3 regions of the Mesorhizobium sp. M1334 genome follow, and region 3 is predicted to be linked to each of the others. Evidence: riboswitches for the same ligand, from Rfam matches in the RefSeq annotation. Region 3 holds a riboswitch; each other region holds the start of a gene.

Region 1 (10,505 bases), on a different contig from region 3:
ATGCGGCAGCACCCGCCCCGAACGTGTTGTGGCTGTTGCCGGAACCGACAGGCCGTTCCGCGGAGAACTTTACAATCCAGCCGTCAGAGCCCAGGAACAACTTGGGGCAGGACGCCTCCGGGATTGTCGAACCGACGACTAGACAATGCGAAAGAGGCGATGACCCGCGGCGGGCGATCGTGATGCGTTCGTTGATTGACCGTGCCAGCGAGGCCAGGCTCTTGGCTAGCTTTCTCGCTTCCTCTCCCGCGGGCAAGAGACAGATGGTGGGATAGAGCCGCGACACCAATCTGATCAGGAGATCGAGCGACGCTCTGCCCTCGGTCGAGCAGGCCTGCTGATCGAACCCAATTCCAATTACAAGGCCATTGAGCAGCCCCTCGAAGTCCTTAGCGTCAAAACCTTGGAGGACTTGCGACGCTGCGGTTGCGGCTCGACCGAAATACTTCGCTACTGCCATGATCTCAATCCACGATATCGATCAGATGATTCACCAGAGGCTGCGGTACTGCTACCCAGTCGCCCGCTCTGTCGAGCCGATAAACGGCGGTCTGCGAGAGATTTACCGGGCCTCTGGCAAAGTCCGGCACGACCAGGGAAAGCGAGCCAACCGCTGTCGCTAACGCGTTCTCGTCGTCAGTATCGGAATGGTACGCGTCAGTGGGGTGGCTGTGAATCTGTGCGAGTATGCGCAGGCCGTTATCGAAGAGCCACACGTTGATGCGATGCAACTCGGCCCCATCGACGTAGACGCCGACACCCGACGCATTCCGAATAAGGCGTTGTTGAGGAATAAGCGCCCGCTCCACGGTCGCGATTTTGGCTGCGACCGTCCCTACCCAAAGGCCCAGCCCCTCATATCCAGAACGGCCTACGACTGCCAGATGCGCATGCACATCGTTCACCGCTGCACGCGGGACGATGAAGCGCTCGACAGCAGCGAGACCACTTACCTTGGCAGGGCTGCTAGGTTGATTTGAAAGCCCGCGAAGCTCATCTGCTGAATCTGATAATTGATCGTCTGAATGGGGTTGATGCCGCTCGCCCAGATTTGTTCCAAAATAAAATGCAAGGAGCCTTCGCCAGAGCGACGATGCAACAGCCATGAGTCACCTGTATGGGCTGGGTGATCGTGATATTCCTTGACCCCGGGCAGACACAGGAAAGGAATCTCGTCGGGGCCGTGAGCCTGAAGCAGCGGTTGAACGGGTAGCCGCTGTTGTTGCGCCAGACTGGCTATGGTCTCGGGCGATGCATCGTCAAGGCCATCGAGACGCATCATCTGAAAGCCAAGGCTTTTCATTGGCAGCGCGCTCCCGGTGGACGGATCAACGAATTTCACCGACGGAGGCATCAGGTCGTAGTTCGTGAAGTCCAGGCGCACTGCGCACACCAGCGGCCGAGGCGTGACCTTCACCGCAGCAAACAGCACCAATACACTGGGGAAGGTAGCCTCCAGAAGGAACCAACCCCGCCGACGGTAAGTGTCTTCTAGCTGCCGGTATCGTGCGATCTCGCGCTCAAACTTGCGTCGAGAGACCGCCTCATCGACGATCTGATTCTCAGTCAACCCGCTGCACCAGCCTTGAGGCTGAGGAAGAGCTTTTGGCCGGCAGCCATACCGATCTCCTCGATCTTCTTGCTCGCGTCAAGAACCGCGCCGCCCTCATCCTTGAGTTCCCAATTTTCAGGGGGCTGTCCTACGTTGCCTGAATCCGTAAGTGCCTTGGCGATGATCGTATGAAGGGGCGCGTTAACGTTGGCTTCGACAGAAACCGGCTCGCCATTCACAATGATGGTCAAGTTTATTTTGTTGTTTGAGCCGGTCTGTTGACCGGCAGTCTCAGGGGCAGTCTTCGGAGACTTCGCCATTGTTTACGTCCCTCAATCCACCGAATCAACTAAGCACAACCTCAAATTAGCCGAATCGAATCCCAAGTAAACCGCAGTCTTTGCCCTTCTAACCCCAGAACAACGGTTTCACAGCCTTAAGGCCGGCGGAGACGGCCGGGCGCGGCCGAGATCGCCGGTGTAGAAACAACGGGCAAGGCCGAATTCGGTGTCGTTCACGAGCGAGGCCTCTTCCTCGGCTTCGAACTTGAACTCCGGTGCGATCGGCCGAAGACCTCTTCCTCAGGGGAGCGCATCTTGGCGCCGCGTTGGCGATCACCATCGGCTGCAAGAACGAACCGCCAAGCGCATGGCGCTTTCCGCCGGCAACGATTTTGCCGCCTTTTCATCTCGACCTGCGACTTTCCAAACTGTCCTTCGCAGTGCTATGACGGCGTCGTGCTGTTCTCGGAACGTCTGACGCGGCTTCCATGCGTTCTCATCGCGCTTTCCCGGATTATCACATTATTGGGCGTGAGCGGCGTTATATTGGAGCGCCGAGCCGGATGACGGCTTCGGATTTTGTCACATCCGGATCGAACGTGTATTTGACGCCCATGATTGATATCGACAAGGATTGGCTCTCTTCCAAATACTCGCTCGGTTTTGACGCCATTGAACTGGTCGTTGACGGCGTTAATCGGACCTATCGGGCACGTGCGGGGAAGAAGCATTTCTATTTGCGGCTCTACCGCGCATCCGGAAGGCCCCTTTCGCAGATCATTGCGGAGGTAACCCTGCTGACGCAGTTTCCTGACTGCGCGGATGTGGGTGTCAGCCGACCTGTAGCCACGGCCGATCGGTCCACTCATATCCTTGAATTGGCATGTGGTGGTGGCCTTCGTCACGCTTGCCTTTTCGAAAGTGTCGATGGGGATCCGATCGAGCTTACACCGGCTGGTATGGCGCAGTTCGGAGCGTCCATCGCGCAACTGCACCTGGCCATGCCGACTGCCATTTGCGGAGACATGCGAAGCCTTGAGCCGATAGCGATAGTCCAAGACACGTTGCTGGCACTTTCTCCCATGCTTGAGAGCCGCGAAGTCTCGGGAGTGATTGAGCACGACTACCTGGCATGCATGCGGCGATCTGAGTCGCACTCCCTTCCAGCCGGCCTGTGTCACGGCGATGCCTGGACAGGCAACACTCGCGTTCACCAGGGAAAGGTCCACTTTTTCGATTTTGACGATTTTGGACACGGCCCTCTTGTTCTCGATCTCGGCACGGCGGCATGGCACTTAACGCGCGCCGAAAGTCCACATTTCGGTGACATGGTCGCTTCACTGATATCCGGATATGAAAGGGTCCGCCCGTTGTCGAAGATTGAGCTAGAGGTGCTGCCGCTTTTCATCGGCCTTGCTGAAACCCGCTCGCTGCTGTTTCTCGCGCGCTATTGTGCGTTGACCGATGACTTGTGGGCTGAAACGTTTCAAACGGCGATGGATGTATTCGCGCTGTCGCAGCACCCTCCTGAAAACTATCGCGACGTGGAATTTGGATCGCATAATGGCTAATTAGAGCTGCGGTCGTGTGGACGCTTGGCGCGACTGGATTGCCTAGTGGTCATGTAAGAACGCAAGGGCGCCGGTATGGGCCGGAAGCCCGTGCTCGCCCTCCGATTGGGCGATTGTCGTTGTCCTCCTGCTGGATCTGCACGAGCGTCAGCATCTCGCCCGTCAGCACCCTGCGATCAGCTAGAACATCTCCAAACGTCATCTTGAAGTTTGAGCCCTGCGTTCTTGCATAGCTGCATTGCACAAAGTGGGTTTGCGCATTGCACAACTTTTAGCCATTAAGCCTACAGCTGATGCACGCGATGGTTTCCTCCCATTCCATCGTATCAGCTGTTCCCCTCTGAAGGTTTTGACCTTCACACCTAAAGGGCCTCGGTTTCCGATGGCCCTTTTTTTTGGCGGTCGCCACGTCGTTAATTGCAACGCGGCGCGATCGCCGGTTAGCAACAAGCTTTGGGCGTCATTTCTATCTGGCGGAATCAACCCCTTCCGACAAAAGCCTGACCTTTGCCAGTCTTCTACGGGCCAGCGTTCGCGCCAAAAGTTCAAAGCCGCGTCCGTAACATTCAACAATGAAAGCCAGCGTTACCAAGTCGAGCAGAAAGTCGTCGATCGCATGCGTGAGCGCATCCGACCTTTGTTCAAATCGAAGTAGCAAGGCGCGCGCCTCTTCGATCGCGGCCTGGCAATCGTCTGCGTCTATCAGGGAATCGATCCTGTCAAAGATCTCCAAGCGTCCTCACTTTTCGAAAGCCACACTCAGCATCGAACGCCGCTGATGAGTGAGTTTTCAACAAAAGAAAAGGGTCGCTTTTCGCGAAAAAAATCGCTCGGCAGCGCGTCGAACGAGCATGATGTCTCAAATGACATGAGAATTCCGGCTCACCAACATGTCGTCGAAGGCGAGTGAGCCGGCCCATTTCTGCGTCTCGGCCGCCAGACCACCGGTCAGGAGGAACTGTGGCCACACCGTCGGAGACAAATGGGTCCATCTATTCTTCCAGCCGCCACGGTTCAGCCTAGATTACATGGGAAGCGACAATAACGGAAAGCAAAGGATCGCAAAATGAGTAGGGTGGCTGGATCAAACGAAGATTTGGCTGCACCAACGACCTTTGGGCCACTTCTGCAGCCCACCTTTCGCTCGATCTGGCTCGCCACGCAGGTTTCAAGCCTCGGCTGGTTGATGCAGACTGTTGCCATCAGCTGGCTGATGGCAACGATCTCGACTTCCGATCTGATGGTTGCGTTGGTGCAGGCATCATCGAACCTGCCCGCTTTCGTCCTGTCCGTTTTTGCCGGAGCTCTCGCCGACAATTTCAGCCGGCGCCGGGTGATGTTCGCCGGTCGGTGCCTTATGGTGATTGCGTCCGCGATGCTGACCGCGTCCGTGGCGCTGGGCTTTGTCAGTCCATGGATGATCCTCGGCTTCAGCTTCTTGATCGCAAGCGGCGGTGCTCTCAATGATCCGGCCTGGCAAGCGTCGGTCGGCGATATCGTGGATCGACGCGATGTTCCCGCTGCCGTCACCCTGCTTTCTGTTGGCTTCAACACCGTCCGGACTGTGGGTCCGGCGCTCGGCGGCATTGTGGTTGCCTCATTTGGCCTTATGGCGGCATTCGCGGTGACCACGCTCACCTATTTCGTACCCTTGGCTACTATTTGGCGCTGCAAGTGGAAGGTTCGCTCGTCCCCTCTTCCCCGCGAGTCGATGAGGACGGCGATCTATGACGGGCTGCGCTTCACGGCGATGTCATCGGAAATCAAGGCAGCGATCGCGCGCGGAACCCTCTTTGGCCTGGCGAGCATTGCCATACTCGCGCTGCTGCCGGTGGTTGTCCGCGACCAGCTGGGAGGAGGCCCGCTTGCCTATGGCGCGCTCATGGCCGGCTTCGGAACCGGTGCCGTCTTGGCCGGCCTCTCCAACAGCCTGTTCAGACGGAGCTTGTCGCAGGAGCGACTGATGAGGCTTTCATGCGTCGCCTGTGCGGCGTGTTCTCTCTCCCTGGCACTGACATCTTCGATTGCCGTGGCGGCAATTGCACTCGCCTTGGGCGGCGCGGGCTGGGTGACCGCCTGGTCCGGGGTTGGTGTAAGCGTGCAGCTGGCGAGCCCGCGCTGGGTCGTGGGGCGCACCATCTCGATCTACTATGCTTTGATAGACGGCGGCATCGCGCTCGGCAGCTGGGTGTGGGGCACGGTGGCCGAAAACCATTCGCTGACCTGGGCGCTAGAGGGTTCCGCTGGAGCCCTGTTGATCGTCGCTGCAGCCGGCGTTCTCTTTCCGCTTCGAGAGCGCCGCGACTCCGAGCCCGATCCCTTAGAGGAATTCGATGCCCCAGCTGTCTCTCTCAATTTGAAACCGAGGAGCGGCCCGATCGTGGTCAAGATCGAATATCTGATAGCCGAGAGAAATCTCGAGGCCTTCCTCGACCTCATGCGGCAGCGGCGCCACGTACACAGCCGCGTCGGTGCTCGGAACTGGACGCTCCAGCGGAACCTGCAGAAGCCTATGCATTGGACAGAAACGTTTCGCACGCCGACCTGGACGGACTACCTTCGCCTCAATCATCGTCTGACGGAAGTGGACAAGGAACTGGACGAGCGTGTCTTTCAGCTGCACGCGGCCGAGACCCCACCTCAAATGACACTTTCCATCGAGCGGCCGACAAGCTCGGCCCGCAAGCCCGAGCACTCAGCTTTTCGCCATCCCCGTCATTGAAGCCTGGCCGGCATCTCTGTCATCAATCGATTGGCTACGAGCGCGACCGGTCAGCCCCGACCTTCAAGACCATCGACATCGAAGCGGCCGCGAGTTGCCCATAAAACATTACTGCACTCTTATTGTTTGTGACGCATGCGGGTGGTGAGCGGTTTTCACAGCCCATTTCCTGCTACAAAGCTAGCTGGACACTTGAACCACTGAATTGCCGATCAAACGCTCTCGGATACTGGTGCGAGTATGAAATCAAAGACAGGTTCAGGCTGGGCAGGCTTTGGCTCCCGCAGAACAACCGGGTAAGCTACGATCGCTTGGGCATGTGCAGCGAGCGCGGCAGGTGTCATTCCCAGTGCTTTCTCAAACAGGCCGCCCGGCACTCTCACCACCTGACGAAAAAGCCCTGCAGCTCTTGTCGCATGGCGCGCCGCAGCGACCCGCTTTCCCTCACGGATCTTCACGCCGGCCGCCGCCAACAGGATCAGTCCCTTGAAGAACAGGCGGTGCTGAGCGCTTTGTTTCGCAGCCTGCCAGAGAGGCTCCCAGGCTTCATGGGCTTCCCAGTAGTAGCCGTGATTGAAAAGGTCGATTCCCCATCGAAACACATCTGAGCCAAGCGCTTCGCCAACGGCGACGGTCACCGGATCTGATCGGTAACTGTGGCCCAAGGGATCACGCACCGGATGCGGATATTTGCCGGGCAGATACGCATAGCTCGGGAAACTTTTTTCGGGCAGCAGGCGAGGGCGAAACATAGGCCCAGCAAACATGAAAGTGCGTTAATGGGCAATTCATGCTGACCGCGTCGTGACAGGCAAGCAGTCTTAACGGGCTTGTAAAGGGTGGCGAGATTGGCCAAAACGCGCTTTGCCAAATTCATGACGTTGGGTAAGCGGCTGACGCAGGGAGAAGATATGATTTTGCGACTGAAGGAGCGGCTCGGCAAAAGGTTTGAGGAAGAAGTCCAATTCTTCAAAGGCTGGCAGAAGGACAAGAAGGGCGTGGGAGCCCTTATTCCCACTTCGGTTTATGCGGCACGCCGGATGGCAAGCGTGGTGAACCCACGGTCAGGATTGCCGATTCTGGAGCTTGGCGCGGGAACCGGTGTCATCACAAAGGCGATCCTCGCCAGGGGAATCAAGCCGCGCCAGCTGGTTTCAGTCGAATATTCCAGGATTTTCTACGACGGCCTGGTGCAACGCTTCCCGAATGTGGACTTCAGATTGGGCGACGCATTTGCGCTGGACGAAGCGCTGGGTGAGCGCAAAGGTGAACAGTTCGATTGTGTTATAAGTGCAGTCCCGCTGTTGAGCTTTCCAATGCAACAGCGTGTCGCGCTGGTTGAGGATCTGCTTGCCCGTATTCCTGCCGGCCGGCCCGTGATTCAGATCACATACGGACCTCTGTCGCCGGTGATCAAGATGCCAGACCGTTACGTGGTTTCCCACTATGACTTCGTCGTCCGCAACATACCGCCGGCACAGCTCTGGACTTATCGTCGAGCAGTCTAGCCAAATCTGGACGGTTTCCTTCTCTGAGGGTTCCGCTGAGTGGTGGCCTTGCACCCAAACAGGATGTGGAACAGAGCAGGGGCAGATGCCAGATTGCCAAGAAGACGACGCGGTCCTGGTTGATTTGACAGTGGGCGGGCCAAATGCGCTTGACAAAGCCGCGCCGGCCCGTTCAACCTGAGGCATTCACCAGGGGAGTCCCGGCAAGGGGCTGAGATACTGCTGGCTTTCGCGGCGCAGTGACCCGTTGAACCTGATCCAGTTCATACTGGCGTAGGGACGGTGCAAGCGCTTTGCGGGAGTTTACGCCCGAGGTCCTGTTTCGGCAGGTCGACAGAAGCGTCTTTTCATCCTTCCGGCACAGAACTGGGTCTCCAATGCATGAGCAAAGGAGCCTCAAGATGAATGCGCTTACCCCCGCCGTGTCGACGGGACCGCTGCCCGCCTCGCGGAAGATCCACAAGCCCGGCACCATCCACTCGCAGATCAAAGTGCCGATGCGCGAAATCTCCGTCCATCCGACAGCCGGCGAGCCGCCCGTTACCGTCTACGATCCGTCGGGCCCCTATACCGACCCGGCTGTCGAAACCAGCATCGAAAAAGGCCTGGCCCGACTTCGCCGCGAATGGATTTTGGCGCGCGGCGATGTCGAGGGCTGTGACGGCCGCCATGTCCGGCCGGAGGACAACGGATTCGCGACGGGCGAACGCCTGACGCCGGAATTTCCCATCCGCCACCGACCGCTCAAGGCCAAAGCAGGCAAGGCGGTGACGCAGCTTGCCTATGCGCGCGCCGGCATCATCACACCCGAAATGGAGTTCGTCGCCATTCGCGAGAACCTTGGTCGCGAGATCCTGCACGGCAAGCTTGAGCGCGACGGCGAGGCTTTCGGCGCGACACTGCCCGATTTCGTCACGCCCGAATTCGTGCGTGACGAGGTGGCGCGCGGACGGGCGATCATTCCCGCCAACATCAACCACCCCGAGAGCGAGCCAATGATCATCGGCCGCAATTTCCTGGTCAAGATCAACGCCAATATCGGCAACTCCGCCGTCACATCGTCGATGGCTGAAGAGGTCGAAAAGATGGTGTGGGCGATCCGCTGGGGCGCCGATACGGTGATGGACCTGTCGACCGGCCGCAACATCCACAACATCCGCGAGTGGATCGTCCGCAACTCGCCGGTGCCGATCGGCACGGTGCCGCTCTACCAGGCGCTCGAGAAGGTTGGCGGCATTGCCGAGGATCTGACCTGGGAGGTGTACCGCGACACGCTGATCGAACAGGCCGAGCAAGGCATCGACTATTTCACCATCCACGCCGGCGTGCGGCTGCATTACATCCCGCTGACGGTCGATCGGGTTACCGGCATTGTCTCGCGCGGCGGCTCGATCATGGCAAAATGGTGCCTGCACCATCACCGGGAAAGCTTCCTCTACGAGCACTTCGCGGAGATCTGCGACATCTGCCGCGCCTATGATGTGTCCTTCTCGCTCGGCGACGGCCTTCGTCCCGGCTCGATCGCCGATGCCAACGATGCGGCGCAATTCGCCGAGCTGGAAACGCTTGGCGAGTTGACGAAGATCGCCTGGGCGAAGGATTGCCAGGTGATGATCGAGGGGCCTGGCCACGTGCCGATGCACAAGATCAAGCAGAACATGGACAAGCAACTCGCTGTCTGCGGCGAGGCGCCGTTCTATACGCTTGGACCGCTGACGACCGACATCGCGCCGGGCTACGACCACATCACCTCCGGCATCGGCGCGGCGATGATCGGCTGGTTCGGCACCGCCATGCTCTGCTATGTCACGCCGAAGGAACATCTCGGCCTTCCCGATCGCAACGATGTCAAGATCGGCGTGATCACCTACAAGATCGCCGCCCATGCCGCCGATCTGGCGAAGGGTCATCCGGCGGCGAAAGCCAGGGATGATGCCCTTTCCCGCGCGCGCTTCGAGTTCCGCTGGGAGGACCAGTTCAACCTGTCGCTTGATCCAGAAACCGCGCGGTCTTTCCACGACCAGACCTTGCCCAAGGAGGCGCACAAGGTGGCGCATTTCTGCTCGATGTGCGGGCCGAAATTCTGCTCGATGCGTATTTCCCACGACATCCGCGCCGAGGCGCAGAAGGAGGGCATGGCGGCGATGGCGGCGAAATACCGCGAGGGCGGCGATCTCTACATGCCTGCGGGCGAGACCGGCGCACCGCTCATACCTCAGCCACGTGAGCCATCATGAAGGTCTTGGTCAAAGGGGCCGGCGTCGCCGGCCTCACCGCCGCCTTCGAGTTCGCCGCACGCGGCGTGGCGGTTACCGTTGCCGAGATAAGGCCTGCCCTTGGCGGCAATGCGTCGTGGTTCGCCGGTGGCATGTTGGCGCCATGGTGCGAGCGTGAAAGCGCCGAGCAGCCGGTGCTGGATCTCGGGCGCGGTGCCGCCGACTGGTGGGATGCCGCAACGCCCGGCCAGGTGACGCGGGCCGGAACGCTGGTCGTGGCCGCGCCGCGCGATGCGGGCGAGCTCGACCGGTTCGCCAGCCGCACGACGGGCTTTCGGCGCGTCGAGGAAGATGAAATTGCCTTGCTGGAGCCCGACTTAGCCGGCCGCGTCCGCCGCGGATTGCTCTTCGCCGCTGAGGGCCATCTTGATCCGCGCCAGGCGATGGCAGCACTTCATGACAAGCTCGCGGCCACGGGTGTTGAATTCCACTTCGGCGCCGACGCCCAGCATGTTTTTGGTTTCGATCGTCAGATCGACTGTACGGGAATGGCGGCGCAAAATGACTGGCTGCGCGGCGTTCGCGGCGAAATGCTCACCCTGCGTACACCTGATATCTCGCTGTCGCGCCCCGTCAGGCTGCTGCATCCGCGCTT
Region 2 (10,505 bases), on a different contig from region 3:
GCGCATTCAGTTCCAGGCGCCGATCACAGACGCCCAGCGCGAAGCCTATCTGTCGCTCTGGCAGCAGCTCAAGGTCAACGTGAAGTAACAGCAGAAAGCGGGATCAGCCGATCTTACATGTCGGCTGATCCTTCCCTGGGAGGATGTCATGGCAGCACAGGTTGCGGCCGCGTCGCGCAGCGGGCTGAGATCGGCCTTGCCACTGCTGGCGCCTGCCTATCTCTGGCTGACCGTTGCGATCTTCTTGCCGCTCTCAGCCATGGTCTTCTTCTCTCTGATGACCGAGCTGCCGTTGTCGGGCAAGCCGTGGGCGTTCACGCTCGAAAACTATACCGCCTTCTTCTCGCAAAGCCTCTATCTGACGCTTCTGCTCGCCTCGCTGCGCCTCGGCCTCGAAGTGACGCTGTGGTGCATCATCGTCGGTTATCCCGCCGCTTATGTGCTAGCCAAGGTGCTGAAAGGCCGTAGCCGCGAAGCGATTTTCCTGCTCGTCATCCTGCCGTTCTGGTCAAATGGGCTTGTGCGCATCTTCTCCTGGGCGATGGTGCTGCGCGAAGGGGGCATTCTCGATACCGCGCTCAACGCCGTGCTGCCGTTCAAGATCAATATCGACCTGATGTATTCCTATCCGGCTGTCATCATCGGGCTAGTGCACTCCTACGTTCCTTACATGGTGCTGACCTGCTACCTGACCCTACAGGCCATCGACGACTCGCTGATCGAGGCCGGGCGCTCGCTCGGCGCATCGCGGCTGCAGATGCTGAAGCGGGTCATCATTCCGCTGTCGATGCCGGGGCTGGTGGCTGGCGCGGCCCTCATCTTCGTCCCGGTCGTTGGCTCGTTCATGGAGCCGCGCATACTTGGCGGCCGTACCGGCACCTTTTACGGCACTGTCATCGAGGACCAGTTCGTCGCCGTGTTCAATTGGCCGCTGGGTGCTGCGCTCTCCTTTATCCTGCTGGCCGTCGTGCTGGTCATCCTGGCGGTTGCCTCGCCGGTGCTGAGGAGGGCTATGTGATGGCGACGACACGGGTCCTCGAATGGCTCGGCCGCCTCTACATCTGGCTATTGCTCGCCTTCCTCTATGTGCCCATCATCATCATGGCGCTGATGTCTTTCAACGTTTCGCCCTTCTATCAGCTGCCGTTCGAATGGACGACGGAATGGTATGCCTCGCTGTGGCAGAACGACCAGCTCATCTCAGCCACCTGGAACAGCCTCGAGATCGCGGTCATCACCACCATCATTTGCGTGGTGCTTGGCTCCGCGGCGTCACTGGCGCTCTACCGCTATGAGTTTCGCGGCAAAAAATTCCTGCAGGCGCTGCTGTTTCCGCCAATCGCCATTCCGTGGCTGATTACCGGCACGGCGATGCTGATCTTCTTCTTCGGCGTCGGCATCGGGCGCGGTCTGTTCGCCATCCTGCTCGGCCACGTCGCGCTTGCACTGCCCTATGTCATCGTCGTCGTATCGGCCCGGCTGCAGACCTTCGCGCCCGAGTTGGAAGAGGCGGCGCGCTCGCTCGGCGCCAATCAATGGCAGGTGACGAACCGCGTCACGCTGCCCTGGATCATGCCGGGTGTCATTGCCGGAGGGCTGTTCGCTTTCGCCGTGTCCTTCGACCAGTTCGTCGTATCCTACTTTCTGTCGACGCCCGGCCAAACGACGCTGCCGGTCGAAATCTACGCCGCGATCCGTAAGGGATTCACACCTGAGATCAATGCGGTCTCGACAATCATCATTGTCGTGTCGATGGCATTGATGCTGCTCACGGCGCGCTTCTTCAAATTCGGCGGAGAGAAATAATGGCGGGCGTGCAGGTATCGAATGTGTCGCGCAGTTTTGGCGCGCACAAGGCGCTGGACGATGTCTCCATCGATTTTGCCGACGGCGGCTTCTACGCCCTGCTCGGTCCCTCCGGCAGCGGCAAGACCACGCTGCTGCGCCAGATCGCCGGCTTCGACTTTCCCGACTCTGGCCGCATCTCCATAGGCGGCGAAAGTGTTGAGCGGGTGCCAGTGGAGAAGCGGCGCATCGGCATGGTGTTCCAGAACTACGCGCTGTTTCCCAATATGAGCGTCGCCGACAATGTCGCCTTCGGCTTGTCCGTGCGCGGCGAGCCCAAGGCAGTGATTGCTGCCGAGGTGCAGGGGGCGCTCGACCTCGTGCAACTCGGCAAGCTCGGTGGTCGCCGGCCACACCAGCTCTCCGGCGGCCAGCGCCAACGGGTGGCGCTCGCTCGCGCCATCATCACCAAGCCGCGTGTGCTTCTGCTCGACGAGCCGCTCGGCGCTCTCGACAAAGCGCTGCGCGTCGGAATGCAGCTCGAGCTCAAGCGCATCCAACGCGAGATCGGCATCACCACAATCTTCGTCACCCACGACCAGGAAGAAGCGCTGACGATGAGCGACCGCGTCGGCATTCTGCGAGACGGCAAGCTGGTGCAGGAAGGCCCGCCCGAGGAGATCTACAATCGGCCGAAGAGCGAGTTCGCCGCCACCTTCCTCGGCGATGCCAACATTTTTCGTGGCGAGAGCACAGGCAACGGCATCCGGCTGCCGGACGGCACAGCGATTTTCGCTGGATCTGGCGCCAACCTTGCCCCTGGCGCAAAGGCCAGTTGCGCCGTACGGCCCGAACGCATCCGCATCTTCACTGATGATGCCGAGGCTACGGATGCGGCCAATGCGAATGTGCTGCGAGGCCAGGTGTCGAAGCGCATCTTCGCCGGAAATAGCAGCACCTACTTTGTCGAGCGTGCTGGCCAGACGCTCAAGGTGATTGTGCTGAACACCGGTGCCGTCAGGCTGCCGGAAGGTCAGGATGTCGTGCTGCGTTGGTCGCCGGAAAGCACGGTCTCGATCGTGTCGGGGTAGCAGGCCAAAGATGCACCACTGACCGACTCAGATGGGGAGTGTGGATGGCATGGCGTTTGTGATGGCAAAAAGATTGCAGCATTCCTGGTTGAGGTCGGCGCCTCAATTTCCCTGAGCGACAGGATCGGTCGGTGTATTTGGATGGTGTCAATCCGGCGCCCTCTTCTCTCCCGGATCGTGCATGGTACCCCGAAAACCGTTCTGCATTGCTCCCAACGGCCTGACGATCCTGTGCAGCATTGGGCCAGACCGCTAGCGCCTCTGCGCTAGGTAATTTCCCGGAGGGACATAACCGAATTTCGCGGCCTGCGGAATCGCGCGATTGCCGTGTCACGGACCAACCGGGAAAACAGCCATGCACGCCCAATCGACCTCCAGAATTTCGCTGCCGTCACACTCTTTGCAGTCGAGCCTGCCTGCTCGCGTTCGATCCGACACCGCTACAGCCGGTCAGCTTCTTTCCCTCCGGTTCGGAGATCTATGCCCAAGGTGAAAAAGCCGGAGCCTTCTATCAGGTCGAGTTTGGCGGCGTCCGTATTTACCGCCTGCTTGCGGACGGTCGCAGGCAGATAAGCGCCTTCCATCTGGCTGGGGAGACATTCGGCTTCGAAGCCGACACAACCCATCATTTCTTCGCCGAAGCCATCAATGCCACGGGTGTGCGCGTCATCCGCTTTGCCACTGGTGCAAATATCAGCCGATGGCGGAATTGTTACTTTGTCGACTTCAGCAATGTGTTAGAATCGTTTTTCGGAAAAAGTGGCCTTGTGGCATCAATTTTCATGGAATAGGATCATTTTTCATAGTTTCGGCGGAACTGACCAAAATTCGATAAAAGGATTCGCTTTTCATGCCTGCGGCGCAACAGCACCAATTTTCAGGTCCTGTTACTGTTTTTCAGGAAATCCGCCTTCCTGAAAGGGCCACCCCGGCCGGGTACAGCGCCCTGATAGGAGCCTACAGGCTCGCCGTGCCCTTGCCCCGCACGTTGTTCGCTACTGGCGAGCATCATCGCATTACCGAACGGGATGGCTGGCGGATCATGACTCCCCGCCATGCCCCAAATCCTACCCTCGAAGGTCACCTGACCTTCGCGCTCAAGTACGAGGGACTGGACCTTGCCGTCCTCAAGCGGCTGTTCCAAGTGACCGGTCCCGCGCCGATCGAGGCGCTGGTCCGTGAAAGTCGGACCGGCAGTTATGCCCGCCGCATCTGGTTTTTATATGAATGGCTGAGGGGCGCGCGTATCGATCTGCCGGACGCGGATGCCGGAAGATACGTTCCGGTTGTCGATCCTGAGCTGCAGTGGCCCGGACGCGAGAAGACCGCTTCGCGCTACCGTGTAAGGGACAATCTCCCCGGCACGCGTGAGTTCTGCCCTCTGGTGTTCCGCACCAAGATTCTCGAAAAATTCATCGGCCTCGGACTATCGAGGCGCGCGGAGGCAATCGTAGCGGACGTGCCGCGCGACGTCCTTGCTCGGACCGCCGCCTTTCTTTTGCTCAAAGACTCGCGATCAAGTTACGCGATCGAGGGCGAGCGGCCGCCGCAAGATCGCATCCAACGCTGGGGCCGCGCGATCGGCGAAGCCGGCGGCCGGCCAATAGATCGCGATGAGCTGCTGCGTCTGCAAAGAATTGTACTCGGCGACGCCCGTTTCGTCAGACTGGGCTTCCGAAAAGAAGGAGGATTCGTCGGTGGGCATGACCGAGACAACCGCATGCCCCTGCCCGATCACATTAGCGCTCGGCCCGAGGACCTGCCGCAGCTAATTGATGGAATGGTGGCCTTCGATCAAGGCGCGGCGCAAAACCTTGATGCAGTTATAGCCGCCGCAATTCTCGCCTTCGGCTTTGTCTACATCCACCCGTTCGAGGACGGAAACGGCCGCATTCACCGCTACCTAATCCACCACGTCCTTGCCATGCACGGTTTCAATCCACCGGGAGTGGTCTTTCCCGTCTCAGCGGCGATCCAGGACAAGATCAACGAGTACAGGGGCGTGCTCGAGAGCTATTCGCAACGCCTTCTGCCGTTGGTTGAATGGGAACCGACGCCCGAATTCAACGTCCGGGTTCTGAATGACACCGGTGATTTCTACCGTTTCTTCGATGCAACCCCACACGCCGAATTCCTCTATGCCTGCGTTCAGCGGACGATCGAACGGGACCTTCCGGAGGAAACCGCTTTTTTGCAGCGCTATGACCAATTTCGGCGGCAGGTGGACGCCTCTATCGACATGCCCGAGCGGCTGACGGACCTGCTCTTCCGTTTCCTTCACCAGAATGGTGGCCATCTGTCCAATCGCGCATGCGAAAAGGAATTCGCCGCGCTGACCAATGAGGAGGCAGGGAGAATCGAGGCCATCTACGCGCAAACCTTTGGTGGCAAGTGAAGGCGTAACCTTCACAAGGATCTTCAGGCCAACGGTTGCGATCCTTATCCCGGCCTTCGTCACCAACTCTTGGTTGTCGAGTTTTTTCCGCACCGTCTGACCGACCGCCGATCACGGCCTCGGCCCAAATGCGCTTGACAAATCGACGCCGGCCCGTTCAACCTGAGGCATTCACCAGGGGGGTCCCGGCAAGGGGCTGAGATACTGCTGGCTTTCGCGGCGCAGTGACCCGTTGAACCTGATCCAGTTCATACTGGCGTAGGGACGGTGCAAGCGCTTAGCGGGAGTTTACGCCCCAGGTCCTGTTTCGGCAGGTCAACCAAAGCGTCTTTTCATCCTTCCGGCACAGAACTGGGTCTCCAATGCATGAGCAAAGGAGCCTCAAGATGAATGCCCTCACCCCAGCCGTCTCAACGGGACCGCTGCCTGCCTCACGGAAAATCCACAAGCCCGGCACCATCCACCCACAGATTAGGGTGCCGATGCGCGAAGTCTCCGTCCATCCGACGGCCGGCGAGCCGCCCGTCACCGTCTACGATCCGTCCGGCCCCTATACCGATCCGGCTGTCGCAACCAGCATCGAAAAAGGCCTAGCCCGACTTCGCCACGAATGGATTTTGGCGCGCGGTGATGCCGAGGCCTGTGACGGGCGCCATGTCCGGCCGGAGGACAACGGGTTCGCTACGGGCGAACGCCTGACGCCAGAATTTCCCATTCGCAACCGGCCACTTAGGGCCAGGGCCGGCAAGGCGGTGACACAGCTTGCCTATGCGCGCGCCGGCATCATCACGCCCGAAATGGAGTTCGTCGCCATCCGCGAGAACCTTGGTCGTGAGATCCTGCATGGCAAGCTTGACCGTGACGGCGAGGCTTTCGGCGCGACGCTGCCCGATTTCGTGACGCCGGAATTCGTCCGAGAGGAGGTGGCGCGCGGACGCGCAATCATTCCCGCCAACATCAACCATCCCGAGAGCGAACCGATGATCATCGGTCGCAATTTCCTGGTCAAGATCAACGCCAATATCGGTAACTCCGCCGTCACCTCGTCCATGGCCGAAGAGGTCGAAAAGATGGTGTGGGCGATCCGCTGGGGCGCCGATACGGTGATGGACCTGTCGACCGGCCGCAACATCCACAACATCCGCGACTGGATCGTGCGCAACTCGCCGGTGCCGATCGGCACGGTGCCGCTCTACCAGGCGCTCGAGAAGGTTGGCGGCATTGCCGAGGATCTGACCTGGGAGGTCTACCGCGACACGCTGATCGAGCAGGCCGAACAGGGCGTCGACTATTTCACCATCCATGCGGGCGTGCGGCTGCACTACATCCCGCTGACCGTTGACCGGGTCACTGGCATCGTCTCGCGCGGTGGCTCGATCATGGCCAAATGGTGCCTGCACCATCACCGGGAAAGCTTCCTCTACGAACATTTCGCCGAGATCTGCGACATTTGCCGCGGCTATGACGTGTCCTTTTCGCTGGGCGACGGCCTTCGTCCCGGCTCGATCGCCGACGCCAATGACGCAGCACAATTCGCCGAGCTGGAGACGCTCGGCGAGCTGACACAGATCGCCTGGGCGAAGGATTGCCAGGTAATGATCGAAGGCCCCGGCCACGTGCCTATGCACAAGATCAAGGAGAACATGGACAAGCAGCTCGCCGTCTGCGGCGAGGCGCCGTTCTATACGCTTGGGCCGCTGACGACCGACATCGCGCCGGGCTACGACCACATCACCTCCGGCATCGGCGCGGCGATGATCGGTTGGTTCGGCACCGCCATGCTCTGCTACGTCACGCCCAAGGAACATCTCGGCCTTCCCGATCGCAACGACGTCAAGACGGGCGTCATCACCTACAAGATAGCCGCACACGCCGCTGATCTGGCGAAGGGTCATCCGGCGGCGAAACTCAGGGATGATGCCCTTTCCCGCGCGCGCTTCGAGTTCCGCTGGGAGGACCAGTTCAACCTGTCGCTCGACCCCGAAACCGCGCGGTCCTTCCACGATCAGACCTTGCCCAAGGAGGCGCACAAGCTGGCGCATTTCTGCTCGATGTGCGGGCCGAAATTCTGCTCGATGCGTATCTCCCACGACATCCGCGCCGAGGCGCAGACGGAGGGCATGGCGGCGATGGCGGCGAAATACCGCGAGGGCGGCAATCTCTACATACCGGCTGACGAGACCGGCGCACCGGCCATGCCACAGGCGCGTGCGCCATCATGAGGGTGCTGGTCAAAGGGGCCGGCGTTGCCGGCCTCACCGCCGCCTTCGAGCTCGCCGCACGCGGCGCGGCGACCACCGTTGCCGAGACAAGGCCTGCTATCGAGGGCAATGCGTCGTGGTTCGCCGGTGGTATGCTCGCGCCATGGTGCGAGCGTGAAAGCGCCGAGCAGCCGGTGCTGGATCTCGGACGCGATGCTGCCGACTGGTGGGATGCGGTGCTACCGGGTCAGGTGATACGTGCCGGAACGTTGGTCGTGGCCGCGCTGCGTGATACTGGCGAGCTCGACCGGTTCGCCAGCCGCACGTCGGGATATCGGCGGGTCGACGAAGACGAAATTTCACTCCTGGAACCCGACCTCGCCGGCCGCTTCTGGCGCGGATTGCTCTTCCCCGATGAGGCTCATCTCGACCCGCGCCAGGCAATGGTAGCACTTCATGACAAGCTCGCGGCCATGGGCGTCGAATTCCGCTTCGGCGCCGACGCCCAGCCTGTTTCCGATTTCGATCGTCAGATCGACTGCACTGGAATCGCAGCAGCCGATGACAGGCTGCGCGGCGTTCGCGGCGAAATGCTGATCCTGCGCACGCCTGATATCTCGCTGTCGCGCCCGGTCAGGCTGCTGCATCCGCGCTTTCCGCTTTATGCGGTGCCGCGTGCCGACACGCAGTTCATGATCGGCGCGACTATGGTTGAAAGCCAGTCCGCCGGACCGGTGACGGCGCGTTCGATGATGGAACTGCTCGGTGCCGCCTATGCCCTCCACCCGGCTTTTGGCGAGGCCGGGATCGTTGAAACAGGTGTCGGCATCCGTCCAGCCTTTCCCGACAATCTGCCGCGCGTGGAGGCACTTGGAACTGCCGTCGCGATCAATGGACTCTATCGCCATGGTTTTCTTCTCGCCCCTGCCATGGCGCGCCAGGCTGCCGACCTCGTTTTCAATCAAGACGCAACCAAGGAACTTGCTCATGAAACTGATGGTCAACGGCGAGGCGCATGAGGTTGCCGCCGCCACGCTGGCCGAACTGCTTGCCGCGCTCGACTATGAGGGCGATTGGCTGGCGACGGCGGTCAACAGCGACCTCGTGCACAAAGCCAAGCGGGCGGAATTCCAGTTGAGCGACGGCGACCGGATCGAAATCCTCTCGCCCATGCAAGGCGGTTAGACCATGTTAGAGCTTTATGGAACCGAGCTTCCGTCGCGCCTGCTTCTCGGTACCGCTCAATATCCTTCGCCGGCCATCCTTGCCGAGGCCGTCAAGGCGTCGGGAACCTCGGTGGTGACCGTCTCGCTGCGCCGCGAGATGGCAGGCGGCAGGGCTGGCGAAAAATTCTGGTCACTGATCCGCTCGCTCGGCGTCAGAATCCTGCCCAACACTGCTGGCTGTCACTCCGTCAAGGAAGCGGTCACGACCGCGAAAATGGCGCGCGAGGTCTTCGGCACCAGCTGGATCAAGCTCGAAGTGATCGGCAATCACGACACGCTGCAGCCGGACGTGTTCGGCCTGGTCAAAGCCGCGCGCATCCTGTGCGAGGACGGTTTTGATGTATTCCCTTATACCACCGATGACCTTGTCGTCGCCGAGCGGCTGCTGGAGGCGGGCTGCAAGGTCTTGATGCCATGGTCCGCGCCGATCGGTTCGGCGCTGGGGCCGGTCAACATCACAGCGCTGCGCTCGATGCGCGGACATTTCCCTGGCGTCCCGCTGATTGTGGATGCGGGGCTGGGACGACCTTCGCACGCGGCCACCGTCATGGAACTCGGCTTTGACGCCGTCCTCCTGAACACAGCGGTCGCCAGGGCGGCCGATCCGGTCGGCATGGCGCGTGCGTTCGGCAAGGCGGTCGACGCCGGCCGTGAGGCTTTCAGTTCGGGAATGCTCGAACCGCGCGACGTCGCCGTGCCATCGACACCGACGATCGGCAGAGCAGTTTTTTCATGAAGCTCGATCCCTTCTACCTGATCGTCGACAGCGCTGCCTGGATCGAACGGCTAGTGCCACTCGGCGTCAGGCTGGTGCAGCTGCGCATCAAGGATAGGGACGAGGTCACGCTGCGCTCGGAAATCCGCCGCGCGAACGACGTCTGCGCGGTCCATGGTTGCCAACTGATTGTCAACGACTATTGGCGACTCGCCATTGAGGAAGGCTGCGACTTCGTACATCTCGGCCAAGAGGATTTGGCTGCGGCTGACCTGCTGGCGATTAAGTACGCCGGATTGAAGCTCGGGCTTTCGACCCACGATCATACCGAACTGGAAACGGCGCTAGCGGCCGAGCCGGACTATGTGGCCCTGGGGCCTATTTATCCCACTAGCCTCAAGAAGATGAAATGGGCGCCGCAGGGGCTCGAGCGGATCAGCAAATGGAAGCATCGGGTAGCGCCGATCCCATTGGTCGCCATCGGCGGCCTCAACCCCGACCGGCTCGACAGTGTCTTTGAGGCTGGTGCGGACAGCGCGGCCGTGGTCACCGACATCACGCTCAACGCCGATCCCGAAACACGCACGCGAGAGTGGATCGAAAGGACAGAGAAATGGCGCTGAGGCGAGAACCGCATGTGCTCGTTGTCAGTGGTTCGGACTCCAGCGGGGGCGCCGGAATAGGACGCGATATCGAGACGATCTCCTCCCTTGGTGTGCGCACCTGCCTGGCTGTCACCGCGCTGACGGTGCAAACGCACGAAACCGTCATGGCAGTCCATCCTTCTCAGCCCGGTCTCGTGGCCGATCAGATGCGCGCTGCGCTGCAGGCCAACAATGTGACGGCCATCAAGATCGGCATGCTCGCAACCGCTGAGATCGTGGCTGGCGTTGCCGCCGTGCTGCGCGAAAATCCGCAGGTGCCGGCAGTGCTCGACCCGGTTCTGGTCTCCACTTCAGGTCGAGCGCTACTCGAAACGGACGCCATCGCCGCCATGAAACGCGATCTGATGCCGTTTTGCCGTCTCGTCACACCCAATCTTTTCGAGCTGGCGCTCCTTGTTGGCGCTGAACCGGCGGCGAACGAGAGCGA
Region 3 (10,505 bases):
ATGACCGCGAAAGCGCTGGCGCATGGTCTGCAACTCACCGAGTCGGCGCATGTTGCGCTTGCGCCGCGCTGTCACGCCATAGCGCAGCCAGTGCTCCTCGCGCACGATCTGGCGACCGAGCTTGTGCTGCTCGCGCTCTTCCTCCTCCAGCACCGTGTCGCGCCATTCCTCGAAATAGCCAAAGCCCTTGTCGAGACGGCGGGTCTGGCCGCGGTCGAGCCAGATTGTGGCGCGTGACACGCGCTCGAGAAAACGGCGGTCATGCGAGATGACGACCAGTGCCGAGGAGGTGCGGGCAAGCTCCTCCTCCAGCCATTCGATGACCGACAGGTCAAGATGGTTTGTCGGCTCATCGAGGAGGAGAATGTCGGGCTCCGGCGCCATGACGCGGGCGAGTGCCGCACGCCTCGCCTCGCCGCCGGAGAGGTCGTTCGGCCGTTCTTCGCCGGTCAGGCCGAGATGCTCCATCAGATAGGTGGCGCGATAGGGATCGTCGGCGGGCCCGAGCCCCGCCTCGACATAGGCGCGGACGGTCGCAAAACCGTCCATGTCGGGCATTTGCGGCAAGTAGCGCACGGTTGCCGAAGGCTGGCGGAAGACTTCGCCGTCCTGCGGCTCGATCAGCCCGGCGGCGATCTTGAGCAGCGTCGACTTGCCCGAACCGTTGCGGCCGACCAGGGCGATCTTGTCGCCAACTGAGGCCGTCAGGGCGGCACCGTCGAGCAGCGGCGTGCCGCCAAAGGTCAGCTTTATCCCGTCGAGATTGAGAAGCGGCGGTGCCATGTCAGCTTTCAGGTAAGGGAAAAGGATGCGCGAGCAGCAGCGCGCGGCCGCTGGCCAGCGCGATTTCCAACCGGCCCCTGACCTCGTTGGAAATGGTCAGCGACGAGCCGAACGCAACCTCGACGTGGTCGAGCGGCCATTTGGCACCGGTGACGCTCAGGCCGGCGAGATCGGAGAAGCCGAGCACCGAAAACAGCGTGCCGTCGGCATAGTCGAAGCCAGCCTTTCCGGGCAGCAAGGGAATGCCTTCCTGTGCGCCGCTGGTCAAAAGCACTTCCGTCCCGCCTTCCGCCAGCCGGACGCTCAGCGCCATATGCAGGAAGATGTGGTCGGTGCGTTTGCCGCCGAAAGCGCCTGCGAGCACAAGGCTGGTCGCACCGCGTTCGAGCGCGGCAGCGATAGCGAGTTCACCGTCGGTCTTGTCCTTTTCGGCGGGAAACACCTGCCGTGGTACGGCGGCCAGATCCTCCGGCAACTCGGCAGGCACGGAATCGAAATCGCCGACCCAGAGTTCCGGCCTCAGGCCCAGCATACGGGCATGGCCGATGCCGGCATCGGCAGCGATGACGCGCGAGCCTTCGACCTGGCGGTCGAGCAGCGGCGTGCGGATGAGATCGCCGCCAAGCAGGATGGTGAATTTGCTCATATCTCGTGGCCCTTACCAGCCCTGCCCCAGAAACGGAAGAATGAAACGGAAGATGAAACGGCAGACGAAACGGAAGGCTGGGCTTTGGATGCCCGGCAAACTTCCGCTTGCGCAGCACTTCGGCCGGGCCTATGTGTCGAAACGCTCTAACGGGGTGCCGGACGCGATCTTCGCGGACCGGCTGAGAGGCAAGACTGCCAACCCGCTGAACCTGATCCGGTTTGTACCGGCGGAGGGATTAGACGTTTCGGACAGCCCGACGCCTCAATTCCTTTCAACGCGAACGAAGGAGGCGCCGATGCGCAGTTTTTTCCACTCTCTTGTCCCGATTGTCCTGCTTGCGGCATCCGCGCTCGCCCTGCCAGGGCAGGCATCGGCACAGGATAGACTGACCGTCTATACCTATGAAAGCTTCACCGCCGATTGGGGTCCGGGACCGGCAGTGAAGAAGGCCTTCGAGGCCGAGTGCAGTTGCGTCATCGAATTCGTCTCGGTCGCTGACGGCGTGGCGCTGCTCAACCGTGTGAAGCTGGAAGGGGCCGCCACCAAGGCCGATATCGTGCTTGGCCTCGATACCAATTTGACGGCGGACGCCAAGGCAACCGGCCTGTTTTCGCCGCATGGCGCCATATCGGATGTCAGCGTGCCGGGCGGCTGGCGCGACGATATTTTCGTGCCGTTCGACTATGGCTATTTCGCCGTCGTCTACAATACCGAAAAACTGAAGAACCCGCCGAAGAGCCTCAGGGAACTGGTCGAGGGCGATGCCGGAGAGAAGATCGTCATCCAGGACCCGCGCACCTCGACGCCGGGTCTTGGCCTGCTGTTGTGGGTCAAGTCGGTCTATGGCGACAAGGCGCCCGAAGCCTGGGCCAAGCTCAAAGCAAAGGTGCTGACGGTGACGCCAGGCTGGAGCGAGGCTTACGGCCTGTTCACCAAGGGCGAGGCGCCGATGGTGCTGTCGTATACCACGTCGCCGGCCTACCACATGGTCGCCGAAAACACCGAGCGCTACCAGGCGGCGTCCTTCGAGGAAGGCGAATACCTGCAGATCGAAGTTGCGGGGATCACCACCAAGGGCGCGAAGAACCCCCTGGCGGAAAAGTTCATCGCCTTCATGACCGGACCGAAATTCCAGGATGTCATTCCCGAAACCAACTGGATGTTCCCGGCCGGCAAGACCGACAAGCCGCTCAATCCGGCGTTCGACAAGCTGGTCAAACCGACCAAGACCTTGCTGTTCAGCCCGGAGGAAGTCGCGGCCCACCGCAAGGCCTGGGTCGATGAGTGGCTTGCGGTGATGAGCAAGTAGCTTTGGCCGATTGATCGAAGATGATCGCTCTACGGCGCCCCCCTCTGTCCTGCCGGACATCTCCCCCACAAGGGGGGAGATCGGACGGCACGGCGGCTTTCGCCAGTCGCCGATGTTGCTGGAATGAGCAGAGCGCTGAAACTGCCAATCTCACCCCTTGTGGGGGAGATGTCCGGCAGGACAGAGGGGGGCGCGAAGGAACGCAATCCTCACTAAGAATCTCGAATCTGGTGGTCTAGCGTGCAACGCGCACCATCATCTGACTCCCGCATCACCGCCGGCATCCTCGCGCTTGCGGCAATAGCACTTCTGCTCGGCGGAGCATTTGCAGGGCTGATCATCGAAGCCACACGCGACCCGTCCGGTGTCGCCTCCGCCTTCGATTCGTATCTCTTGCGTATCGTCCGTTTCACGCTCTGGCAGGCTCTGCTGTCGACCCTGCTCTCCGTCGCGCCAGCGCTGTTCGCCGCGCGTGCCCTGTCGCGGCATCCACAGTTTTTCGGGCGAGGCTTTATCCTGCAGCTTTTCGCCGTGCCACTGGCGCTGCCGGCCATTGTTGCTGCACTCGGTGTCTTGGCGCTCTATGGCCGCGCCGGCTATTTTGCCGGCACGCTGGGCGCGCTAGGCGGCCAGAGCTGGCCCGGCATCTATGGCCTGTCGGGCATACTCGTCGCCCATGTCTTCTTCAACCTGCCGCTGGCGACGCGGCTGTTCCTGGAGGCGTTGCAGACCGTGCCGGCCGACCAATGGCGGCTGGCGAGCCAGCTTGGCATGGGTGCTGCGCCGGCCTTCCGGCTGATCGAATGGCCGCCGCTGCGTGCGGCCTTGCCGGGCGTTGCCGGGCTCGTTTTCATGCTGTGCATCACCTCCTTCACCATCGTGCTTACGCTCGGCGGCGGACCCAGCGCGACGACGCTGGAGGTTGCCATCTACCAGGCGCTGCGTTTCGACTTCGACCCGGCGCGGGCTGTGACGCTGACCCTGCTGCAGATTGCCCTAACCTTCGTGGTCGTGCTGGCCTTGACGCGGCTTGGCGCCAATATGACCGGCGACGCCAATCTGCCGGTGGCGCCGCGCCGGTATTTTTCAGCCGGTGCGGCCGAGACCGTCCTGAACGCGCTGGTGATCGGGCTGGCACTGCTATTTGTCGCCGGGCCGATGGCGGCCACGCTGGCGGCCGGGCTTGGCGCCGATCTCGGCCGCCTGGCCGGCGAGAGCGCGGTGCGGCAAGCGACGGCGACCAGTGCCGTGCTGTCCGTCTTATCGGCGCTGCTCTCCCTGGCGCTGTCGCTGTCGCTGGTCATGGCACGCCGGGCGCTGGCGCTCACCCGGCGGACAGGCCGACGGACGGTGCTCGAACATCTGGCCGACACCGGTGCGGGGTTCGTCCTGGTGGTGCCGCCCATCGTCATCGGCGCCGGCTGGTTCCTCCTCCTGCGCACTGTCAGCGATGTCTTTGCGATCGCCCCTGTCATGGTCGTTGCGGTCAATGCGGTGATGGCGATGCCGTTCGCCATCCGCGCCATCCGCCCTGCCTATGACGCGGCGAGCGAACGCCACGAACGGCTTTGCGCACAGCTTGGCATCTCGGGCTGGAACCGGTTGCGGCTGATCGACTGGCCGTCGCTGCGGCGGCCGCTCGCCACCGGCTTCGCTTTCGCCATGGCGCTGTCGCTCGGCGATCTTGGCGTCATTGCGCTGTTCGGCAGCGATTCCGTGCAAACCTTGCCCTACCTGCTGCTGGCCCGCATGGGCAGTTACCGCACCGAGGATGCGGCCGGGCTGGCGCTGCTGCTCGGCCTTGTCTGCCTGGCGCTGGTGCTGACCGCGGACTGGATGGGAAGGAGGGAGAAATCATGATGCCGATCGGCCCGGAACGCTCCATTTCGGTGGAAAAAGGCGCGGCCGTGCGGCTCGATAATGTCTCGTTCAGCTATGGTGAAACGCCGCTTATGTTCGATGTCGATTTCCCGGCATCGGAAATCACCGCCATCATGGGGCCGAGCGGTTCGGGAAAGTCGACACTGCTTAATCTGGTGGCCGGTTTCGAGGCGCCACGGTCAGGCCGCGTGCTCATCGGCGGCGCCGACGTCAGCACTGCGCCGCCATCAGCGCGGCCGGTATCGATGGTGTTCCAGGAAAACAACCTGTTTGCCCATCTGTCCCTCGAGCAGAATGTCGGGCTCGGCCGCTCGCCTTCGCTCAGGCTGGGCGAGGCTGACCGCGCCGCAATCGCCGCAGCGCTGAAGCGCGTCGGCCTTGCCGGCAAGGAAAGCCGACTGCCGCGCGAACTCTCCGGCGGCGAGCGGCAGCGCGTCGCGCTCGCCCGGGTTTTAGTGCGCGACCGGCCGGTGCTGTTGCTCGACGAGCCGTTCGCTTCGCTCGGACCGGCACTGCGCGACGACATGCTCGACCTGGTGGCCGACGTCCATTCGGAGCAGCGCATGACGGTGCTATTCGTCACGCACCAGCCGGACGATGCGCGCCGTATCGGCCAAAACATGGTTTTCCTGGACGGTGGCACGGTTGCCGCGACCGGCACCGCCGCCGATTTTTTCGTTGGGGCTGGACCGGAGGCATTCCGACGCTATATCGGCTCGGGTCCGTTTGCGGCTGGATCACGAGATGTTGCCCGGAAGCGGACATAATTTATGGTCAAACCGGCGGAAGGCGAAGCGGCGCTTGCTTGCCATGGTCGAGGTAGTGTGGCTAGGTCCGCCAGGAACTGGTCCGGCTTAGACCGTGATTTGCCCTTGCTGCCTCGTATCTGTCGGACGCACGAAGGACGCCGTAGAACTTGATTTTGCGCGTGATGCTTTCCGGAAATCGCGCCCGATTTTCGCGGTCACGTCCCAGGACTTGAAAGGAAGCCGACCTGCCGACCGGCATCGACAATCGGAGGGTGAAACCGCTGGCGCGCTTTCTGGCGCTGGCCGGTCTTGCCGTGGCGCTGGCAAGCTGCCAGATGTTCACGCCTCCCGACGTGCAGGAATCGGGCTTCCAGCCCTCCGACAAGCCGATTACGGTCGACAATGTCGCCGCTAACAGCAGGCTCGCCGAACTGGCGAAGGCGCAGCACCCGCGCATCCTCGCCACCTATGGCGGCGAGTATTCCGACCCCAAGCTCGAGCGCATGGTGGCCAAGGTCGTCGGCAGACTGACCGTGGTGTCGGCCAACCCGACCCAGACCTACCGCATCACCATCCTCAACTCGCCCAACGTCAATGCCTTCGCGCTGCCGGGCGGCTATCTCTACATCACCCGCGGCCTGCTGGCGCTGGCCAACGATTCGGCCGAGCTTGCCGCCGTCATTGCGCATGAGATGGGCCACGTTACGGCCAATCATGGTCTGCAGCGCCAGCAGCTGGAAGCCGAAGAGGGGTTGGCGACCAAGGTCGTTTCGGACGTGCTCGGCGACAACCCGACGGCCAAGGCGGCGCTGATCCGCGGCAAGCTGAGGCTGGCCCAGTTCTCGCGCAATCAGGAGCTGGAGGCCGATGCCATCGGCATCAAGTCGATCGGCGAAGCCGGTTTCGACCCCTACGCCGCCGGCCGCTTCCTGCAGTCGATGTCGGCCTATACCGATTTCCGCTCGATCAGCGGCGCCACCGACGCCAGCCTCGACTTCCTGGCGACGCACCCCAACACGCCGCAGCGTATCGATCTCGCGCAGCGCCACGCCCGCCAGTTCGGCGCGCCCGGTGTCGGGTCGCGCGACCGCGATTCATTCCTTGCCGGCATAGACGGGCTGCTCTACGGCGACACGCCGGAGGAAGGCTATGTGCGCGGCGAAACCTTCCTGCATCCTGGCCTCGGCGTGTCGTTCTCGGTGCCCAACGGCTTCATCATCGACAATTCGGCGGCGGCGGTGACGGCCACAGGCCCGGGCGACATGGCAATCCGCTTCGACGGCGTTTCGATCGACAAGGACCGCTCGCTGACCGACTACATCCGCAGCGGCTGGGTTGCCGGGCTCGACGACAGCAGCGTGCGCCAGGAAACGATCAACGGCAACGAAGCGGCAACCGCGCATGCCGGCGCCGATGGCTGGCAATTCGATATTGCGGTGATCCGCGCCGGCGGCCAGGTCTACCGCTTGCTGACTGCTGCACCGTCTGCCAGCACCTCGCTGGGCACGGTCGCGCGCTCGGTCAGCGGCTCATTCCGCATCCTGAGTGCTGCCGAGAAGGCAGCACTGAAGCCACTGCGTATCCGCATCGTCACGGTGCGGCCCGGCCAGACAATGGGCTCCCTGGCCGCACAGATGGTCGGCGTCGACCGCAAGCTGGATTTGTTCAGGGTGCTCAACGCGCTCTCGCCGGGTGCTGCGGTTTCGGCCGGCGACAAGGTTAAGATCGTCACCGACAAATAGCAGCCGACGCGATTCAGGCCGCGAGAAATTCCGGATTCTGCTTTACCAGCGCCGCCTTGAGCTTTTCCATGGCGCGCGCCTCGATCTGCCGGACACGTTCCTTGGAGATGCCGAGCGTTTCGCCAAGCGCTTCGAGCGTCGCGCCCTCGTCGCTCAGCCGGCGTTCCTCGATAATCCTGAGTTCTCGCGCATTGAGAGCGCCGAGCGCCGTCTTCAGCCACACCGAGCGGCGTTCGACGTCGATCGTGTCGCCGACCACCTCATCGGGCAGCGGGTCATCCGAAACCAGGAACTCCATCCGCTCGGTTGCGCCCGCATCGTCGGCAAGCGGCGTGTTGAGCGAGCTGTCCGGCGCCGAAAGGCGGGAATCCATCATCGCCACATCGGCCTCCGATACCCCGAGAGCCGCCGACACTTCGCGGTAGAGCGTGGCATTCGACGTCTGCTCGGCGCCGTTTGCCAGGCGGGCGCGCAGACGCCGCAGGTTGAAGAACAGCGCCTTTTGCGCGGAGCTGGTGCCGCCGCGCACGATCGACCAGTTGCGCAGGATATAGTCCTGCATCGAGGCGCGGATCCACCATGTCGCATAGGTCGAGAACCGCACCTCTCGCTCGGGCTCGAAACGGGCCGCGGCCTCCAGCAGCCCGACATGGCCTTCCTGGATCAGGTCGCCCAGCGGAAGGCCGTAGTGGCGAAACCGCGACGCCATGGAAATGACCAGCCGCATATGCGCGACGGTGATGCGGTGCAGCGCGTGCTGGTCATTGTTTTCCTTCCAGCGCAGCGCCAGGAGATGCTCTTCGTCACGTTCCAGATAAGGGGCTTTCATCGCCGCGCGAACCATGGTCCGTCCTGCACTGTCTTCCATCATGCCGCGCTCCTGCTTCAGGCGTTGCGGTGCGATCGAATCGTGAGTTGGCGCCGATGGTTGAAATGGCGGCGCCGCGCCCTACAACAGCGAAGAACGTGCCATGCGGGGGAATGTTCCCCCGGACTGTCATGTCGATTGCGCTGTTCCAGGCGATTCGCCACCGGCCTTGACTCAGCCGGATGGCCCCGGGAACTGCTGGTTGAGAATTGGATTTCAAGGGCGCGAGATTTTTGAAATTTAGTTTCTTATTCCGGCATCGCGCATCTGTCATTTTCCGGCACTCGCAATGACGCCGGACATCGGCCAAGGACGGGATCACAGAAAAATGAAATGGCTCAAATCGCTCATCATCGCCGGAACGCTGCAGGTTCTGGCCATCGCTGCCGGTCATGCCGGCGCCAATCTCGACCAGATCAAGCAGTCCGGCGTCTTCAAGGTCGGCACGGAAGGAACCTATGCGCCCTTCACCTATCATGATGCTTCCGGCGCGCTCGTCGGCTTCGACGTCGAGATCGCGCGGGCCATCGCCGAGCGCCTCGGCGTCAAAGCCCAGTTCCTCGAAGGCAAATGGGACGGGCTGATCGCCGGTCTCGACGCCAACCGCTACGATGCCGTCATCAACGAGGTCGGCATCACCGAGGCGCGCAAGGCCAAATATGACTTTTCTGATCCCTACATCGCCTCCAAGGCGGTGCTGATCGTGCGTGGCGACAACACCGATATCAAGAGCTTCGCCGATCTCAAGGGCAAGAAGGCGGCGCAGTCGCTGACTTCGAACTTCGGCAAGCTGGCTGAAACCAACGGCGCCGAACTCGTCGGCACCGACGGCTTCGACCAGTCGATCCAGCTTCTTCTTACCGGCCGCGCCGACGCCACCATCAATGACAGTCTGTCCTTCCTCGACTTCAAGAAGCACAAGCCCGACGCCAATGTGAAGATTGCTGCGCAGGAGGAAAACGCCGACTATTCCGGCGTCATCGTGCGCAAGGGCGATCCGGAACTGGTGGCCGCCATCAATAAGGCGCTGGCCGACATCAAGGCCGACGGCACCTACAAGAAAATCGCCGACACCTATTTCGGCCAGGACGTTTCGAAGTAAAACGGCTTTCTCGTGTGGGCCGAACGCCGGCCCGCGTCGTTCATACCGCGGCGAGCTGTCTTTTGACGGCCCGCCGCTTTCGCGTGATGTGAGCGACGGCAATCTGGCAAGGAGGAGCCTTCGTGCCGCACTGGCTGCAACTGATGCTGGAATCCCTGCCTACGCTGCTGTGGGCCGCACTGATCTTCACCGTGCCGTTGACGCTGCTGTCGTTTGCATTCGGTCTTGTCCTAGGCCTGGTTGTGGCGCTTGTCCGGCTGTTCGGTCCCAAACCGCTGGTCGCCGTGGTCCGCTTCTACGTCTGGATATTCCGCGGCACGCCGCTTCTCGTGCAACTGTTCCTGATCTTCTACGGCCTGCCATCGGTCGGCATCCTGCTCGACGCCTTTCCGGCAGCACTGATCGGCTTTACCTTGAACATCGGCGCATATTCGTCGGAAATCATCCGCGCCGTCATCGGTTCGGTGCCCAAGGGTCAGTGGGAAGCGGCCTATTCGATCGGCATGACCTGGGCCCAGGCAATGCGGCGCACCATTCTTCCACAGGCGGGGCGCGTCGCCGTGCCGCCGCTGTCCAACACCTTCATCTCGCTGGTCAAGGACACTTCGCTCGCCGCCGCCATCACCGTGCCGGAGATGTTCCAGGCGGCCCAGCGCATCGTCGCCACCACCTATGAGCCGCTGATCCTCTATGTCGAGGCAGCGGCTCTCTATCTGGTCATGAGCTCCGTGCTGTCGGCCTTGCAGGCGCGGCTGGAAACGCGGCTCAACCGTTATGGCGGCTTCCTGGAGGCGCGCGCATGATCGGCCTCACCAACATCGAAAAGCGTTTCGGCGACAATTTGGTGCTGAAGGGCGTGACCGTCACCATCGAGGAAGGCAGCGTTACGGCGCTTGTCGGGCCCTCGGGCGGAGGGAAGAGCACGCTTTTGCGCTGCATCAACCTGCTCGAGCTGCCGACTTCAGGCACGGTGCGGATCGGCGACGATGCACTCGAGTTCCACCCCGGCGGCAGGGTCTCGACCAGGGATATCCAGCGGCTGCGGCTGCAGACCGGCATGGTGTTCCAGAATTTCCAGCTGTTTCCGCATCGTACTGCGATCGAGAACATCATGGAGGGGCTGGTGACGGTGCTGAAATGGCCCAAGGAGAGGGCGCGCGAACGGGCGCTGGCCCTGCTCGAAAAGGTCGGCATGGCGCACAAGGCCGATGCCTGGCCGGCGACGCTGTCAGGCGGCCAGCAGCAGCGCGTAGCGATTGCCCGGGCTCTGGCGCCTTCGCCGAAAGTCCTGCTCTGCGACGAGCCGACCTCTGCACTTGATCCGGAACTGGCGCAGGAGGTGGTCGACGTGCTCGGCAAGCTCGCCAGCGAGGGCACGACCATGGTGATGGCGACGCATGATCTGCGGCTCGCCTCGAAGAT

The links. Region 3 has a riboswitch for thiamine pyrophosphate ahead of thiB (thiamine ABC transporter substrate binding subunit). Riboswitches for the same ligand answer to the same signal wherever they lie in the genome.
Region 1: it holds a riboswitch for thiamine pyrophosphate, as region 3 does, so the genes downstream of both, thiC (phosphomethylpyrimidine synthase ThiC) here and thiB (thiamine ABC transporter substrate binding subunit) in region 3, are expected to answer to the same signal.
Region 2: it holds a riboswitch for thiamine pyrophosphate, as region 3 does, so the genes downstream of both, thiC (phosphomethylpyrimidine synthase ThiC) here and thiB (thiamine ABC transporter substrate binding subunit) in region 3, are expected to answer to the same signal.

Annotation. Positions count from the first base shown of each region.
Region 1 covers NZ_JAMYLM010000010.1:90,983-101,487, forward strand. The annotation lists gene NKH17_RS18675 (E2 ligase fold family C protein) at 1-460, opposite strand, end outside; gene NKH17_RS18680 (Mov34/MPN/PAD-1 family protein) at 465-905, opposite strand; gene NKH17_RS18685 (putative metal-binding protein) at 950-1,570, opposite strand; gene NKH17_RS18690 (DUF2604 domain-containing protein) at 1,567-1,872, opposite strand; partial or broken gene NKH17_RS33430 (aldehyde dehydrogenase family protein) at 2,011-2,236, opposite strand; gene NKH17_RS18695 (phosphotransferase enzyme family protein) at 2,397-3,404, shown strand; gene NKH17_RS18700 (hypothetical protein) at 3,871-4,137, opposite strand; gene NKH17_RS18705 (MFS transporter) at 4,471-6,126, shown strand; gene NKH17_RS18710 (DUF309 domain-containing protein) at 6,339-6,878, opposite strand; gene pmtA (phospholipid N-methyltransferase PmtA) at 7,038-7,634, shown strand; TPP riboswitch at 7,816-7,932, shown strand; gene thiC (phosphomethylpyrimidine synthase ThiC) at 8,036-9,871, shown strand; gene thiO (glycine oxidase ThiO) at 9,868-10,505, shown strand, end outside.
Region 2 covers NZ_JAMYLM010000004.1:47,489-57,993, forward strand. The annotation lists gene NKH17_RS09845 (ABC transporter substrate-binding protein) at 1-88, shown strand, start outside; gene NKH17_RS09850 (ABC transporter permease) at 149-1,018, shown strand; gene NKH17_RS09855 (ABC transporter permease) at 1,018-1,806, shown strand; gene NKH17_RS09860 (ABC transporter ATP-binding protein) at 1,806-2,876, shown strand; partial or broken gene NKH17_RS09865 (cyclic nucleotide-binding domain-containing protein) at 3,232-3,577, shown strand; gene NKH17_RS09870 (Fic family protein) at 3,727-5,271, shown strand; TPP riboswitch at 5,438-5,554, shown strand; gene thiC (phosphomethylpyrimidine synthase ThiC) at 5,658-7,493, shown strand; gene thiO (glycine oxidase ThiO) at 7,490-8,491, shown strand; gene thiS (sulfur carrier protein ThiS) at 8,460-8,657, shown strand; gene NKH17_RS09890 (thiazole synthase) at 8,661-9,434, shown strand; gene NKH17_RS09895 (thiamine phosphate synthase) at 9,431-10,036, shown strand; gene NKH17_RS09900 (hydroxymethylpyrimidine/phosphomethylpyrimidine kinase) at 10,027-10,505, shown strand, end outside.
Region 3 covers NZ_JAMYLM010000002.1:644,853-655,357, reverse strand. The annotation lists gene NKH17_RS06735 (ABC-F family ATP-binding cassette domain-containing protein) at 1-783, opposite strand, end outside; gene NKH17_RS06730 (thiamine diphosphokinase) at 785-1,429, opposite strand; TPP riboswitch at 1,570-1,684, shown strand; gene thiB (thiamine ABC transporter substrate binding subunit) at 1,728-2,741, shown strand; gene thiP (thiamine/thiamine pyrophosphate ABC transporter permease) at 2,982-4,601, shown strand; gene thiQ (thiamine ABC transporter ATP-binding protein) at 4,598-5,389, shown strand; gene NKH17_RS06710 (M48 family metalloprotease) at 5,644-7,113, shown strand; gene NKH17_RS06705 (RNA polymerase factor sigma-32) at 7,127-7,984, opposite strand; gene NKH17_RS06700 (amino acid ABC transporter substrate-binding protein) at 8,310-9,083, shown strand; gene NKH17_RS06695 (ABC transporter permease subunit) at 9,206-9,886, shown strand; gene NKH17_RS06690 (amino acid ABC transporter ATP-binding protein) at 9,883-10,505, shown strand, end outside.